2 linked regions of the Candidatus Ruthia magnifica str. Cm (Calyptogena magnifica) genome follow. The protein of the gene in region 2 binds, or shares a complex with, the protein of the main gene of each other region. Links are inferred from orthologs where the notes say so. Each region holds a gene or a part of one and is shown on either strand. Other genes may lie near its edges. The genes, in order: RMAG_RS00515 and pnp.

The links.
Region 1: pnp (region 2) and RMAG_RS00515 share a complex: the UniProt entries of both Bacillus subtilis proteins name them as parts of the possible RNA degradosome complex. The link is inferred for Candidatus Ruthia magnifica str. Cm (Calyptogena magnifica) from one-to-one orthologs.

What each region holds. Positions count from the first base shown.
Region 1 is NC_008610.1:106,088-117,506, forward strand. The notes cover bases 3,942-6,736. They hold RMAG_RS00515 (6-phosphofructokinase), read right to left. Parts: upstream 6,064-6,736; coding sequence 4,819-6,063; downstream 3,942-4,818. Other genes in these bases: adk (adenylate kinase), read right to left, coding at 4,098-4,748. Outside these bases: aprA (adenylyl-sulfate reductase subunit alpha), read left to right, coding at 1-73; RMAG_RS00485 (hypothetical protein), read left to right, coding at 144-494; RMAG_RS00490 (FKBP-type peptidyl-prolyl cis-trans isomerase), read left to right, coding at 500-1,006; RMAG_RS00495 (hypothetical protein), read left to right, coding at 1,009-1,368; RMAG_RS00500 (sodium-translocating pyrophosphatase), read right to left, coding at 1,471-3,471; RMAG_RS00520 (hypothetical protein), read left to right, coding at 7,152-7,340; RMAG_RS00525 (hypothetical protein), read right to left, coding at 7,855-8,103; RMAG_RS05950 (HAD-IA family hydrolase), read right to left, coding at 9,723-9,965; cysS (cysteine--tRNA ligase), read right to left, coding at 10,397-11,419. UniProt on the Bacillus subtilis protein: Catalyzes the phosphorylation of D-fructose 6-phosphate to fructose 1,6-bisphosphate by ATP, the first committing step of glycolysis.
Region 2 is NC_008610.1:502,585-506,906, forward strand. What follows is about bases 171-3,087. They hold pnp (polyribonucleotide nucleotidyltransferase), read right to left. Parts: upstream 2,715-3,087; coding sequence 627-2,714; downstream 171-626. Also shown: RMAG_RS02310 (SlyX family protein), read right to left, coding at 1-165. UniProt on the Bacillus subtilis protein: Involved in mRNA degradation. Catalyzes the phosphorolysis of single-stranded polyribonucleotides processively in the 3'- to 5'-direction. Necessary for competence development in Bacillus subtilis.

The sequences.
Region 1 (11,419 bases), 390 kb from region 2 along the record:
TCGTGTTACTGGTAAATATACATTAGAGAAGGCGCCTTGTTACCATTTAGTTGGTGAAAAAGATGAAAAATAGAGATTTAGTTTAAATTTTTATCTATTGTATATTTTAAGAAAAAACGTTTTATTGGAGTATTGGTGGATAAATGAATATTATTGATAAAACAGATGAGGAGATTTTAGCAATTGCGAGCCCAATGTGGGATGACTTAGTTAAATATTCTAATAATAGTAATTACGGCGCTTTTAGTCGTCATTTTTCAGAGGATTTTTTGCGTGGTGCCAATGAAATTGAAATGGGAAAACAATTTGCTCGTAGTGAACTAACTAAGGGTCTTGAGAAAAATGCAGGATATTTGGGTATGATCCGTCGTGGTCAGTATGTGACTGTATTGTATAAGCAAACTCACTCTAAAAAAGAAGGTGAATACTTAGGAAGGCTTGTACTTGGTTATGAAGATGATGTGGTTAAGATTTTTGGCACAACAATTTTTTAAAAGTTGTGAATAATGTTATTCAAGAAGCTAAATATGTTGAGCTTATCTATAAAGTTATTGATAAAAAAACAGGCAATGTCTTTTCAGAAATTGAGTATCCAGTCGGCTATGTGCACGGTGTTAATGATACACTAGGTAAACAAGTTATTTCTGAGCTAGAAGGCAGAAAGCAAGGCGATATCCTTGAAGTTAACATTGATGTAGAAAAAATCTATGGATCTCGTGACGAAACTTTAGTTTTTATTGATAAAATTGAAAACGTTCCACTAGAATATCAAAAAATCGGTGCCAAAGTTGTTATGGAAAATTCCAAGGGAGACTCTAAGGAATTTTTAGTAACTAAGGTAGATGATAAAACAGTCACCATTGATGGTAATAATCTGCTTTGTGGCCGTGAAGTTAAGTTTTTGCTTGAAATTCTTTTAGTGCGTGATGCAACGGATGAAGAAATAGAAGCGGGCGGCATGATAGAGAAGCAATCAGATATAGAACAATTATTAACAGTGCATTAATTATGAGTATTGACTTTACAGAATTAGAAATAAAGACCATTCAAAGTGCGGTTGATCGTCGTTGGAGAAAAGAGAAAATTGAGGCTAATTTAGCTAATATTGAAATTACCAAAGAAGGTGAAGACGAATCAACGTTTACCCCAGCGGTTGTTTGGGAAGATGAAAACTCAACTTTTATTATTTTAAAAATTGGTGTATTTTCCTACAAAAGTTTCTTTTATTATTTGACTGATCAGCGTTTTGACACTGGCGTTCCTGAATATAACGATTTGTACGAATGTGCGAATAAATTATTAAAAGTACAAGCGGATTTTATGCTAAGTAAAAATATCAAAGATTTAGGTTTACATATTCAAAAATAATGCTTATAAAAAAGTATAATGGATTTCCCTTTTGGTTATTTATATTGCTTCAGACGTAGAAAAAGAATCAATCATTCTCAATTTTAATGGATCAATTGATTGTTACAGAAAAGGAATAATCATAATTGCAACAATGTTAATAATCTTAATTAATGGATTAATAGCAGGACCTGCTGTATCTTTGTATGGGTCGCCCACTGTATCACCAGTAACAGCAGCTTTATGAGTATCTGAGCCTTTACCACCAAAGTGACCGTCTTCGATATATTTTTTAGCGTTGTCCCATGCGCCACCACCCGTGGTCATTGAGATTGCAACAAAAATACCCGTTACGATAGAACCGATTAGTAACCCGCCTAGTGCTTCAGCGCCTAATAGCAAGCCAACGATAACTGGAAATGCAATTGGTAGAATAGAAGGTAATATCATTTCTTTAATGGCAGATTTGGTCAGCATATCAACCGCTTTAGAATAATCAGGTTTTTGTGTGTAATTCATAATATCTGGAATTTCTCTAAATTGACGACGAACTTCATTGACAATATCGCCTGCAGCACGACCAACAGCCTCCATTGCCATTGCACCAAATAAATAAGGCACTAAACCACCTAAGAATAAACCAATGATTACTTTATGGTTAGATAAGTCAAATGCAATATCTTTGAATTGCTCAATAGTACGTAATTCATTAGTAAAGTCAGCAAACAATACCAATGTCGCTAAGCCGGCAGAAGCAATTGCATAACCTTTGGTTACCGCCTTAGTGGTGTTGCCAACGGCATCTAGAGGATCAGTAATTTTACGAATTTTTTCTGGAAGTTCGGCCATTTCCGCGATACCACCTGCATTGTCCGTAATTGGGCCGTAAGCATCAAGTGCGACAATAACACCTGTCATTGATAGCATAGCCGTTGCTGCAATTGCAATGGCGTATAAGCCACCCAGTTCATACGCACCCCAAATACTTGAGCATACTGCAAGTACAGGAAGGGAGGTAGATTTCATACTCAAGCCAATACCGGCAATAACGTTAGTACCATCACCTGTGAGTGATGCTTCGGCAACATGTTGCACAGGGCTATATTCAGTTGATGTGTAATATTCTGTTATCACAACCATAACAGCTGTTAGCACTAAACCAATGAGTGATGCGTAGAATAAATTTATTTCCATATTCATGTGATTGGTGATAAAATAAAAAGCAATCGCAGCCATGCCTGCTGAGGCGATTAAGCCTTTATATAGAGCGCCCATGATAGAACCATTATCGGAGACTTTAACAAAAAAAGTACCTACAATAGAGGTAATAATTGAAGCTGCACCTAAAGCCAGTGGATACAAAATAGCATTATCGCCCAAGCCTAGAACGCCTGCAAGCATCATAGTTGCAACAATAGTCACCGCGTAAGTTTCAAATAAGTCAGCAGCCATGCCTGCACAATCACCAACGTTGTCACCAACGTTGTCAGCTATAACTGCAGGATTGCGCGGATCGTCTTCTGGAATTCCAGCTTCAACTTTACCAACAATGTCAGCACCAACATCAGCACCTTTAGTGAATATGCCACCACCTAAACGTGCGAAAATTGAAATGAGTGAGCCGCCAAATGCAAGACCAATAAGAGCGTGCAATGCGTCTTTTTGTGCAACACCATATTCAATCATACCGGCGTAGTAACCAGAAACACCCAATAGTGCCAAACCAACAACCAACATACCTGTAACAGCGCCACCTTTAAAAGCAACTTGAAAAGCAGTATTCATGCCGTTATTGGCTGCTTGCGCTGTGCGAGAATTAGATTTAACTGATACGTTCATGCCGATGTAGCCTGTTACACCTGACAATACTGCACCAACTAAAAATCCAAGACCAATGGTAACGCCTAAAAAGTAAGTAATGATGATAAGCAAAACAACACCTACTATGGCAATGGTTGAATATTGACGATTTAGGTAAGCATTTGCACCTTGTGTAATTGCATCTGAAATTTCTTTCATTTTGTCACTACCTGCAGGTTGTTTGTTAATCCAAATAATTGTAAATAGACCGTATAAAACAGCGATAATTGATGCCGAAATGGCAAGGATAAGAATTGTATCCATTATTTTATTTTCTCCTTTTGGTTGTGTGCAAATTTTCTTCAGGATTGATTATAGTTAATAATTGCCTGTATAGTAAGGGGATAATCTAATAATTTAATAGAATCGGTTTATGTCAATTATTGAGTGCTAGTTCTTGTTCCAATATTTGGTTTTAATACCATGACCTAAATCTATTTCAATTAAGCGAGATCTAAGTTTAAGTAGTTTTTTAATGAGGGAGTGGTTGGCTTTCATAAGCTTAAAACGTCTTGGATATGGTTAATTACGACGGTTAAAAGTTGTTACCAATTGAATTTTGTAAAAATGGTAACAATGAGTCTATTTTCATCATTGCGATAAGTAGGCTGCTTAAATGTGGGTTTACTAGCAACAAATGACTGGAACATTAGAGTTTCTTCTTAACATTTGGATAAAAACTGCAATAATTAATTATACTCTTTCCAAAAATGAATATTCTTTTCTTTATTGTTTGCTTAATAGCCGTTATTTTGAGTTAAATCTTGAAGATTTTCAGGCGAGTTTAAAAAAATTGTTAGGTTTTATTTCCTATGACACATCTAAAAGAATGGGACGAAAGGGAATGTTAATTTCTCTTGTACTAAATTTATTCAAAGAGATTAAATTGCTTAATTTAGTTGTGCGTAAACACGATCTCTAACTTCGTCAAGAGTGCCTACGCCAACAACTGCGCCATATTTAGGGGCATCACTATTTTTATTCATCCAAGATTGATAATAATCAACCAATGGTTTGGTTTGCTTATGATAGATGTTTAGACGTGCACGCACCGTATCTTCAGCATCGTCCGTACGTTGTATTAGTTCTTCGCCAGTAATATCATCAATGCCTTCAACCTTGGGTGGATTATAGACAATGTGATAAGTGCGACCTGATGTTAAGTGAGCACGACGACCAGACATGCGGGCAATAATATCTTCATATGGAACTTGAATTTCAACCACAAAGTCAATTTTAACACCATCCGTTTTCAAAGCTTCTGCTTGAACGATTGTGCGTGGAAAGCCATCAAATAAAAAGCCATTTTTACAATCATTTTCCTGGATTCTTTCTTTAACCAAACCGATAATAATATCATCAGAAATTAAACCACCTACATCCATAACTTTTTTGGCTTCAATGCCTAATGGTGTGTCTGCTTTAACAGCTTCACGCAGCATATCGCCAGTTGATATTTGGGGGATTGAATACTTTTGACAAATGTTAGTTGCTTGAGTGCCTTTGCCTGCGCCCGGAGGGCCTAATAAAATTATGTTCATTTTTTCTCCTTGTCTGTTTTATTTAATATTTTTTTGTTAAAAAAGAGACCTTGGCTCCTTGTAGTAATACCTAAATTTCGAATGTGGGTAATTTTTTATCCGTCATTATTTTTTTCATCACCACATAATCAGGCAAGCCATTTTTGTATGGTGGATAGTCTTCACCTTCGATAAGTGGTTGTAAATATTCACGGCAAGCGTCAGTAATACCAAAACCATCGTTAGAAATGTAATTCATGGGCATCATTTTTTCAACGTTAGCGACATCTTTTAACTCACCTGAGCCAATCTCCCAAGTGTAGGGATTATTTGAAGTTCGAATAATGGTAGGCATGACTGAATTTTTACCTTCAAGTGCCATGTTAACAGCTGCTACACCTAATGCATAAGCTTGTTCAACATCGGATTTTGAGGCTAAGTGACGAGCAGCACGTTGCAAGTAATCTGCAACTGCCCAGTGGTATTTATAACCCAAGGTATCTTTGATTAAATTAGCAACAACAGGTGCTGCACCACCAAGTTGTGCATTACCAAAGTCATCATGAGTGCCTTGTTCTGCCAGGAAACAGCCATCTGGCCATTTTGCACCTTCGGATACAACGATTGTGCAGTAATTAAATTCTTTGACGTTTTTGTTAACTTTAGCTAAAAATTTCTTTTCATCAAAATCAACTTCTGGGAATAAAATCACCACAGGAATTGAATTATCAACCAATCCCCCTGCTGCTGCAATCCAACCCGCATGACGACCCATGACTTCAAGGACAAAAATTTTAGTTGAAGTTGCTGCCATTGAGGCGACGTCAAAACTGGCTTCCATAATAGAAACAGCAATATATTTAGCAACCGAGCCAAAGCCAGGGCAATTATCTGTAATTGGCAAATCATTATCCACTGTTTTAGGCACATGAATCGCCTGAATTGGGTAGCCCATTGATTTAGATAATTGAGATACCTTTAAGCAAGTATCTGCTGAATCACCACCGCCATTGTAAAAGAAATAACCAACATCATATTCTTTAAAGACTTCGATCAATCTTTCGTATTCAGCTTTGTTTGTCTCTAAAGATTTCATCTTATAACGACAAGAGCCAAAGCCACCAGAAGGGGTATGTTTTAAGGCTTTAATATCAGCATTAGATTCTTTAGAAGTATCAATTAAATTTTCAGTTAACGCGCCAATAATACCATTTTGACCTGCATATATCGTGCCGATTTTATCTGGATGTTTACGTACTGTTTCAATCACGCCACAAGCTGATGCATTAATTACAGCAGTTACACCACCTGATTGTGCATAAAAAGCATTTTTCATAAAAAATGTTTCCTACAATAAAAAACTAATGATTATACTTTATAAACTAACAATTTTCTTAAATATGTTTAAGGTTTGTAAAACTTTGACTTAATTCAAAAAAATTCTTTATTTAGAAACAAGTGGATAAGTAATTGTGTGGTATTATCTACATATTCGTGTACCAATTTATTACGCAATGGTTACGTATCTATCCAATTGTCAGTATTAATAGCTCTAATCGATGTAAATTATCAATTGCAGTTTTTTGGATTTCGCCAGATTACTTGAGGAAAATTAGTAATAATTTATCCATAAACGTACCCTCAGTATGAAAATTTAAACATAAAAGATTCTAAATCTATCCATGCCTTCAGGCGCTTGTAAGGTATTTTTTTATCACTTAGTATTTAAATTTTCTTGAGAGAATAAGCCTACAACTAGGCTTTTTACCAGCAAATCCTCTTTGTTAAAAAAAACATAATTTGGTTAATTTTATCATTTGAATCACTCATAATTCTACCCCTATTTTAAGCACTTGTTGTTAAATGACATTTGGTATTTGATGTGGGTCTAGGATAATAATGTCGATTTTTTAAGCACCCAATTGTTTTATAAAAGCGTATTACTTTACACGTTAAATGTGTAGTTTCTCTAAATTCTAGTAATAAATTAATATCACCCTTTTTAAGGTTATCATCTATTTTTTAGCTAAATAGTTTAACTGTTGCTTGATGGTTAAATTGTTTTCCGGTAGTTTCTTTAATGGTATTTTTTGTAAATTAGTTAATCTTATATGCTAAATTTATTAATTAGTTATGGACATATACTTCGATAAGCATTATTGCTATTTTCAACATAAATAACAATTGTAAGTCCTTACGAGTCACCACTAATAACTACGTTGCTAGCTCGAATTTACCCAATTTCTCCTTCTGACGATTAAATTACGACACTGATGGACGTGTTATCATTCCAAATATCGATTTTAAATGACGAACAACTGACTTCAATTTTTTTGAGATAACTAAAATTGCATTAGCATCAATACCGCTTAAATTCATAGAAGAGCCTGCATAAACCTCAATTTTTGCTTATTAATATTGATCGTGTTGTTTTTGCCTTGTAAAGATACTGAGGTATTGCCAAACACAATTAAATTAGAGTCTTTAGTAGAATTGTTAGTATCATTTTGGGTGATATTTAGCGTATTATCTGATTTTAAAATCATATTGGAATTAGCACTGGTAACAATGCTTGAGCCACAAATCGTTGCTTTACAATTATTTAAAACATAACCATCAGTAATACATTGGTATCCTTTAACGTAATGATTGAATTATTAAAAATTAAAATGTCATAATTGCGGCCATTCAGAACGATGTCTTTTAAATAACCTCTATTAGTAACCTTTTGAGTATGATAACGGGGTCGTGTTAATGATTAAATTTTATAAAATTAATGCTCTATCGTTAACCTCAATGGTTGCGTAAATGTATTTGTCGAATTATTTTTGTAGCTAACTAGACTAGTTACGTTGAAGTTATAACTTTCGTTTGTTACACTGCTAAATCCAGTTACATTTAGATCATTATGGGTTTGCCTTGAATGGTGAGACTTTTACGTAGATAGATATTGTCAGTATAGATGTCAGAGATTTCAATAATAACCTTGCCATGCAAGAGTACTATTCAATGGCTTGTTGTAAAAAGTCAGCACTAGAGTCAATACTAATGATTTAGTTGTCTGCTATATTATCTGCTGGGGCTGAATCACCACCAGAGCCATTACTATTTTCTAAAGTATTTGCAACTACCATAATCTGGTGAGTGCATTGTTAATATTGTCAAAATTTGTTACAATGCCGCCATTATCCTCTAAGTTTTTAACACTTGTTTCTAAAGTGATAAGATGACCATCATTAGTATTCACTGCAACTTTAATGGCTATGAAGTTGGTATTAACCAACCACATCACTTGATAAAAAAGTATTGGGCATGGTAATGGTGTTTGCCAAGTAATACCTGTTAATAAATCTGATACTATGGTTAAAACCTCCACCAATATTACTTTCTATTGGTGTGCCATTTAATGTACCAGTTGCAGTATTAAAAGCTGACCAACTGGGTTTATATTGAATACTGAAGTTTAAACTATCACTCTCGATATCATTAGCCGTTGTACTTGACTCGAGCTGCAAGTAATGGTGGGTGTATTATTTACAAACTCAATGGTAATATTAATAGCAATTGTGTCATTACCGTCGTTGCCATCATTTATATGAGCCTCGAAATTACCATTGTAATTAGTACTTGGTGTGGTGTTTCTACTGACTAAAGCTGTACCATTTTTGTAGCATTAAAGATAAGTGTCCAAATTAGCGTATCGTTATCATCATAAGTGGCGTCAATATTTACTACGCTAAAGGTAATTGGCATACTATTTTCCTAATGATTATTGAAATATTCTAATTTTTGGTAAGTTACTGGCGTATCATCGATGTTGATAACTGTAATGACAAAGGATTATTCAATATCGGCATTTTTACCATTATTAATACCAGTGTTGCTATTGGTTGGCGTGTCACTTAGTTGTTTTGTACTCTCATTTAGTGTTAGCTAAAAAACGGTTGTATCGTCTATTTTATCGTTATCAGTAAAGATAATTTGATATCTGTAACTGGTCTTCGGTTGCTTAGACCGATACTTCTGAGGTGAAAATTAGTGTAAGTTAAGGATTGGTTTGGGGTTTTAGTCAGTAGTATAAAATACACCACCAGCATCTGTATCAATATTATTATCTACATTCTATCAGTATCAAGTTGTCCAGTGTTGTCTAATGAGAAGGCATCATTGGCATTGAGCGTACCATAACCGTCTAAATCGGAATTAGTTTATGCAAGTAATCGTAACCTCTATCATTGTTAAATTTTCTATATCTATGGTGGGTAGGTTCATCTAATAAAATTTGCTTGATTTATCCATGTAGTTAGTCCTTCCAAGACTGAGTGGTATTAAAGTACTTTGGTTTGTTCTTCTTTAGTGTTAGTTGTATTGTCAATTAGTGGTGAGGCTTGAAAGATGCTCATTAAGTCATTCAAGCAAAAACTAAGGGTAAATTTTACCTGTATCTAATACAGTTACAAATTTTGCTGAACTTGCACTTGCTTTTTAGATGATAATATCAACCACCTTTGAAATTAGCTTTACTGGTATCAAGCGTGTAAATCTTAACTACTAAGGACTATTTAACATAAACCCATAAGCACATTGAATAATAGCTTTAACAAAATATTAAGTCAATAGAGGGGTTTATTAGCATTGTTACTTAAGCAAACATATAAAAGGGGTGACTTTTCATTCTTGAGAGTGACTAACTTCAAGAATGAAGTGTTTGACACTGCCATGATTATGCATTTTCCAAGAAGAGTCTAGATTGATAATCCAAGGTTTTTCTTAATCGATGGCTTGTTTATTGGTGTTGTCCATAAATGATAATTTTTGCATTTAAATAGGCTTAATTTTTTACTAAATTTAAATATTATTACCCTAAATAACAATTAATTTTTACCTGTGCTTGAGTGTTTAAAAGGTTTGTGCATCAATAATATCACCAGCATGGATGATAATATTACATTGATTCATTTGTTTAACAATTTTTAGATGAATAAAGCCGCGTGTTTATCTTTTATAAATGTGTCTTAATGGGTAACGTTTGTTCGAAAGTTTCGATGTTAATAAACCCTCTATTGATTTCATACTCATTTTAGAACTGGGTTTGTTAATGGCAATGATGGTATCAATGCCGTATTGTTTGGCGGCACTTAGTACAGAAAAAGAATCGTCAAAAAAGATACTTTTTTGTTTGTTCAAATGAATCGTTTTGTTTAGTTGGTGCCAAAAATCTTGTTCTTCTTTAACCACGTTATAGTTATGTGATGAAATAATGGCATTAAAATACTGTGATAAAATTAGTGACCAGAATTTTTAATTGAATGGTTTTTATATGAGCGTTAGTGACTAAATAAATACGCTTTTTATGTTGTTTTGCTTATTCTAAAAAGTCTAGTACAAACGGGTGTATTTGGATTAAATGAGCCATATTTTCTTTGAGTTTGGCGATATCCAGTTTGAACACTTTTTACCAATAATCCAAACAATACCAATGTAGCCTTCCCTCTTACGCTCGAAGAATAGGATAGATTTTATCTTTTGATTGTTGGTGTGTCAGGTTGTGCTTATTGGCAAAGATCAAGGGCATTATATTCCATTCAAAAATGTAAATCAAAATGCAAGTCTAGTAAAGTATACCGTCCATGTCTAATAAAATGGTATCTATTAAAGACCAGTCAATGTTATTTTCTACGCCAAGTAGTGTCATTAGCATTATCCTCTAGTACAATGCCAAGCTCGGCTAACTTGTCTCTAATTTGATCACTTAGTGCAAAATTTTTATCGGCTCTGGCTTCATTTCTGCTAGTAATTTTTACATCAACCTCGCTATTCGATAAAGAAATACCTTGTTTTAAGAATTTATCTGCGTCCATTTGCAAAATGCCAATATAATCACCGAGTTTTTTTAATAATTGTGCTAAAGCATTGGCTTGATCAACGTCCTTTTTGCGTTGTAAATTGACTGTTTTTGCCAGTTCAAATAAAATGCTTAAAGCGATGGGTGTGTTAAAGTCATTATCAAGCGCTTCATTAAATCGTACTGAATAGTCAAAATACATAGGCACTTTCTCAGTTACCGTGCTAGAAGTATTTAGACCACGAATGGCAGTGTATAAACGAGATAATGACGACTTGGCTTTATTAAGATTATCATCTGAAAAATTAAGTGGACTGCGATAATGAGAACTCATGATGAAATAACGCAAGGTTTCGCAATTATAGCTTTCTAATATGCTACGAATGGTAAAAAAATTATTCAATGATTTGCTCATTTTTTCATCATCAATATTGACAAAACCTATGTGCATCCAAGTATTAACAAAAGTGCAATTATTCGCACCTTCAGATTGAGCGATCTCGTTTTCATGATGTGGAAAGGATAAATCCATACCACCGCCATGAATGTCAAAATGATTGCCTAAGTGATGCGTGGACATGGCAGAGCATTCAATATGCCAACCAGGACGGCCTTGTCCCCAAGGGGAGTCCCAGCTTGGTTCGTTGGGTTTAGACATTTTCCAAAGAACAAAATCTAGCGGGTTTTTTTTGGCACTTTCTATCTCAATTCGAGCGCCCGCTTCAAGTTTATCAATATTTTTCCTTGAAAGTTTTCCATAATTTTTAAAATGGCGTACTGAATAATAGACATCACCATTATGAGCTTGATAAGCAAAGCCTTTTTCAATCAGTGACTTTATCATATA
Region 2 (4,322 bases):
AATTTTTTTAGTTTGACGAAATGCCACATTGTTTAACGTCTCAATAGCATGTTCAAAGTGAACTAGTTTTTTTCTAATTCTATTATTTTTTATCCACAGCACTTTCCCGCTATATTCATAAACACCAAAACCAATCAATACAAGAATAATACCGCTTAATTGCACATTAGTTAAGGTTTTATGATTAAGTGTTGAGCTAAGTAATAACGCAAATCCAGGCGTAATAAGTGATTACAGTGCTATAAATAATAGAGAAGTTAGCTTTGGATATTGTTTCCAGTTAAGAGTCAACTGATTATAAATAAAGGTGTATTTATTATGAGTGCGTTAGTTGTTTGTTTCAAGTGCTGATATGTACACATTAATATATTTGTTTTACCGAGATAAATGCTTGAAAAGCCATGGTTTTAGTCATTTAGTACTCCTGGAATGAGTAGGTTTGAGGTGTTTAATAATGAATACAAGTCTAAGCAAAGCCAATTATTTTACTAAAACTCTTACTCTTGAGGTAAATAATACCAGATGACAATCACTAATAAAAAGACTGAAATTATTTGTATGATAATAAGCTAACCATATTAAACCACCCATTGGGTGGTTTAATACAAAACTAATTAGTTTTTAAGTTACTTTTCTAATAATACTTTACGAGATAATTTAATACGGCCTCTGTCTAAACTTAAGACTTTAACGTCAATTTCATCACCTTCTTTAAGGTGATTTTCTACTTTATCAACGCGTTCATGGGCAATTTCAGAGATATGTAACAAGCCATCTTGATTAGGTTTAATATTAATAAAAGCACCAAAATCAACAATTTTAACAACCTTGCCAGTGTAAACTTTACCTATCTTAGGTGTGGTAGTCACATCTTTTACCATTTGCATGGCTGTGTCAAAAGATTTTTGGTCATTGGAAAAAATATTAACATTACCATTATCATCCACATCAACACTAGCACTAGAAGTTGAAATGATACCTTTAATGGTTTCTCCGCCTTTGCCAATTAAATCACGGATTTTATCAGTTTGAATTTTAATAACGGCAGTTTTAGGTGTATTTTTGTTTGACGTGTTAGGTTCGCAAATGACTTGATTCATTTGCCCTAAAATATTCAATCTTGCTTCTTTGGCTTGTTTTAAAGCAATCTCCATAATTTCACGAGTGATGCCTTGGATTTTAATGTCCATTTGTAATGCATTTATACCACGTGATGTACCAGCTACTTTAAAGTCCATATCACCTAAGTGATCCTCATCGCCTAAAATGTCAGTCAATATGGTAAATCTATCACCTTCTTTAACCAAACCCATAGCAATACCAGCAACTGGTGCTTTGATTGGAACGCCTGCATCCATTAATGATAATGACGCACCACAAATACTGGCCATAGAGCTAGAACCATTAGATTCAGTAATTTCTGATACCACACGAACTGTATATGGAAATTCTTCAATTGAAGGTAAACAAGCAGCAATACCACGGCGCACTAAACGACCATGGCCAATTTCACGACGTTTGGTGGTGCCTACACGACCAATTTCACCCACGCAGTATGGTGGGAAGTTGTAATGCAATAAAAAGTAATCATTTTGACGTTCAGAAGATTCTAATTTTTCAATTAACTGAGCTTCACGTTTAGAACCTAGTGTGGTTACCACTAAAGCTTGCGTTTCACCACGAGTAAACAAAGCAGAACCATGTGTATTTTCTAAAACGCCTGTTTCTATTTTTAACTCGCGAACGGTTTCATTATCACGACCATCGATACGTGGATCGTTATTTAAGATACGCTCACGTACAGTTGATTTCTCAACTTTATTAAAGTATTTGCTGACTTCATCAATAGAATTTCCATTTTTATCTTCATTTACTAACGCTTCAATTGCAGCTGTTTTTATTTCACCGACTTTGACATGACGGTTAAGTTTTTCTTTAATTTTGTAGGCTTCGTTAATCTGCTTACCAAATTGTGATTTGATATTGCTTAACAAGACTTCGTTAGTAGCAGGTGCTTCCCAATCCCATTTTTGTACACCAACTTGTGTGACAAACTCAGCAATATTGGTAATGGCAACTTGGTATTGTTCATGTGCGTATATAATCGCATCTAGTATAATCTTTTCAGAAAGCTCGCTCGCTTCTGATTCAACCATTAATATCGCCTTATCAGTGCCTGCAACCACCATATCTAAATCTGAATCAACCAGTTCAGTATAAGTTGGGTTAAGGGTGTATTTTCCATTAGAATAACCAACACGAGCACTACCAATTGGCCCGTTAAACGGAATGCCAGAAATGCTTAGCGCGGCAGATACACCTAACATTGAAATAATATCTGGATCAACCTCTGAGTTTGCAGAAATAACTGTAATAAGTACTTGTACTTCGTTCATGAAACCGTTTGGAAACAGGGGGCGAATGGGACGGTCAATCAGTCTAGAAGTTAGTGTTTCTTTCTCGCTAGGTCTTGCTTCACGTTTTAAGAAACCGCCAGGAATTTTGCCAGCTGCGTAAGTTTTTTCAATATAATCAACAGATAACGGAAAAAAATCTTGCCCAGGATGCATTTTTTTAGAACCAACAACTGTTACCAATACTTGCGTGTCATCCATGCTTACTAATACTGCACCATGTGCTTGCCTGGCAATACGACCTGTTTCTAATGTAATTGTGTGCTTGCCCATGACAAAGCTTTTTGTGTTAATACCCATGAAACCTCCAAATAAAAGTTAAAAATAAGTTTATGGTTTGAACCTAATAAGCTTTATTTGAAATATATTCTAAGTACTGAAATAAGCAAATTTTTCTTTGCCTATAGTGAACACATTTTTAGATAAAACTTAAACTCAAATTAAACCATAAAACGAGGTCATTATACCCACGACAAAATATGGCCAAATTTAATATTGGACTGTTTGCTAGTGCTTTTGATTGTTTTTAAATTATTTTTTATATAATCAGACCCTAAATTTTCTCTTTAAGCAGGGTGAAGAGGGTGAATGAAAGAAAAAGACAATTATACTGATTATGTTGCTATTTTTCGGTATTATTGGTAGGAAAGTGTTTTGGCTCTTGGGTGTGTTCAATTAATATTGTGCCTGTACTGTTAATTAAGCATACAAAACGAAAGTGGTGGCATTTTTAATAAAATGCGTTATTGACTGTTAGAAATGAATTTGTTATTAGTGTAGTTAAGAAGTGTACTTGTTTGGAAATTGGTTTGAGAGCCTAATGTTTATGTTAATGAAAGTTGATTGTTAATGATTTAAAGTTGCTATTGTTTTTAATGAATAAATTTAATTGATATTGGTATTTTTTGAAGAGAATAAATAAATGAGTATTACAAGAAGAGCGTTTATAAAAAATAGCGCAATAGTAGTCACTGTAATAACTACTTGCATGACAATAGCAAGTGTATTGTGATTTAATAAGTTCAATATTCCAGAGTGACTAAAACTTCAATTAAGGGTAAAACCATTTATGATAAATACCATATCAACATTCATTGATATGGCGTTATTTTCCATTTAAGCGTGTTTGTCATATCACACACCACTTTTCACTATCAGAGTAAAGCTTTTATTATTGTCTAATGATTTTTTAATACTTCGTCAATGGGCATTACCGATTGTAATAATGATGCAAGTTGACGAGTGATAATGTTCATAAGCAATGCTTAATCTAGGTCAAAACCAAAATTTTGCATTTACTTTGTCTAACTGCAAAATAGTGAGCTTGTTGGCTTTGTAATTGTTGGTAGGTAGATTTTTAGTGTCGCTTTCAATAAAGCCTGTACTTTGTTTACCATTAACATCACTGGCTTTTTGTATTCAAAAATATTCATATTGACACAGCTCTAATGGACTCATCAAGGCTAGTATCACCACTCAAGCAAAGTTGAATGATTACCAGCAGTATTTAGAATTTGAGCTTTTGACTTGGTTGTGAATGAGTATTTTTATTTTTTCGTTAATGGTTAACAACTCATGCAACCCACTGCTTGATAAATAACACCGAATTTACTAATGTTTAATTTTTGTTGTTCTTTTGTGCCAGTTGTGTGCTTGTTTGTGTTTCTAACACAAGGCCTGAATCAAGCGTTATGTTAGTATACGCCTAGGAAACTAGGAGAAAGTAAAAGCTGGACTCCACACCCATATCTCGCAGGCGTGTAATTGCACTAACTATGTGGTATTTATACTTCGAGTCTTCAGTAGTGGTTATTAAGTTCAGTGTTATTTAATTCCGTCAACGCTGTATACAGCATAATTGTTTTTCCAGAGTAGATCCAGTGACCAATAAAATACGATGAGGTTTGT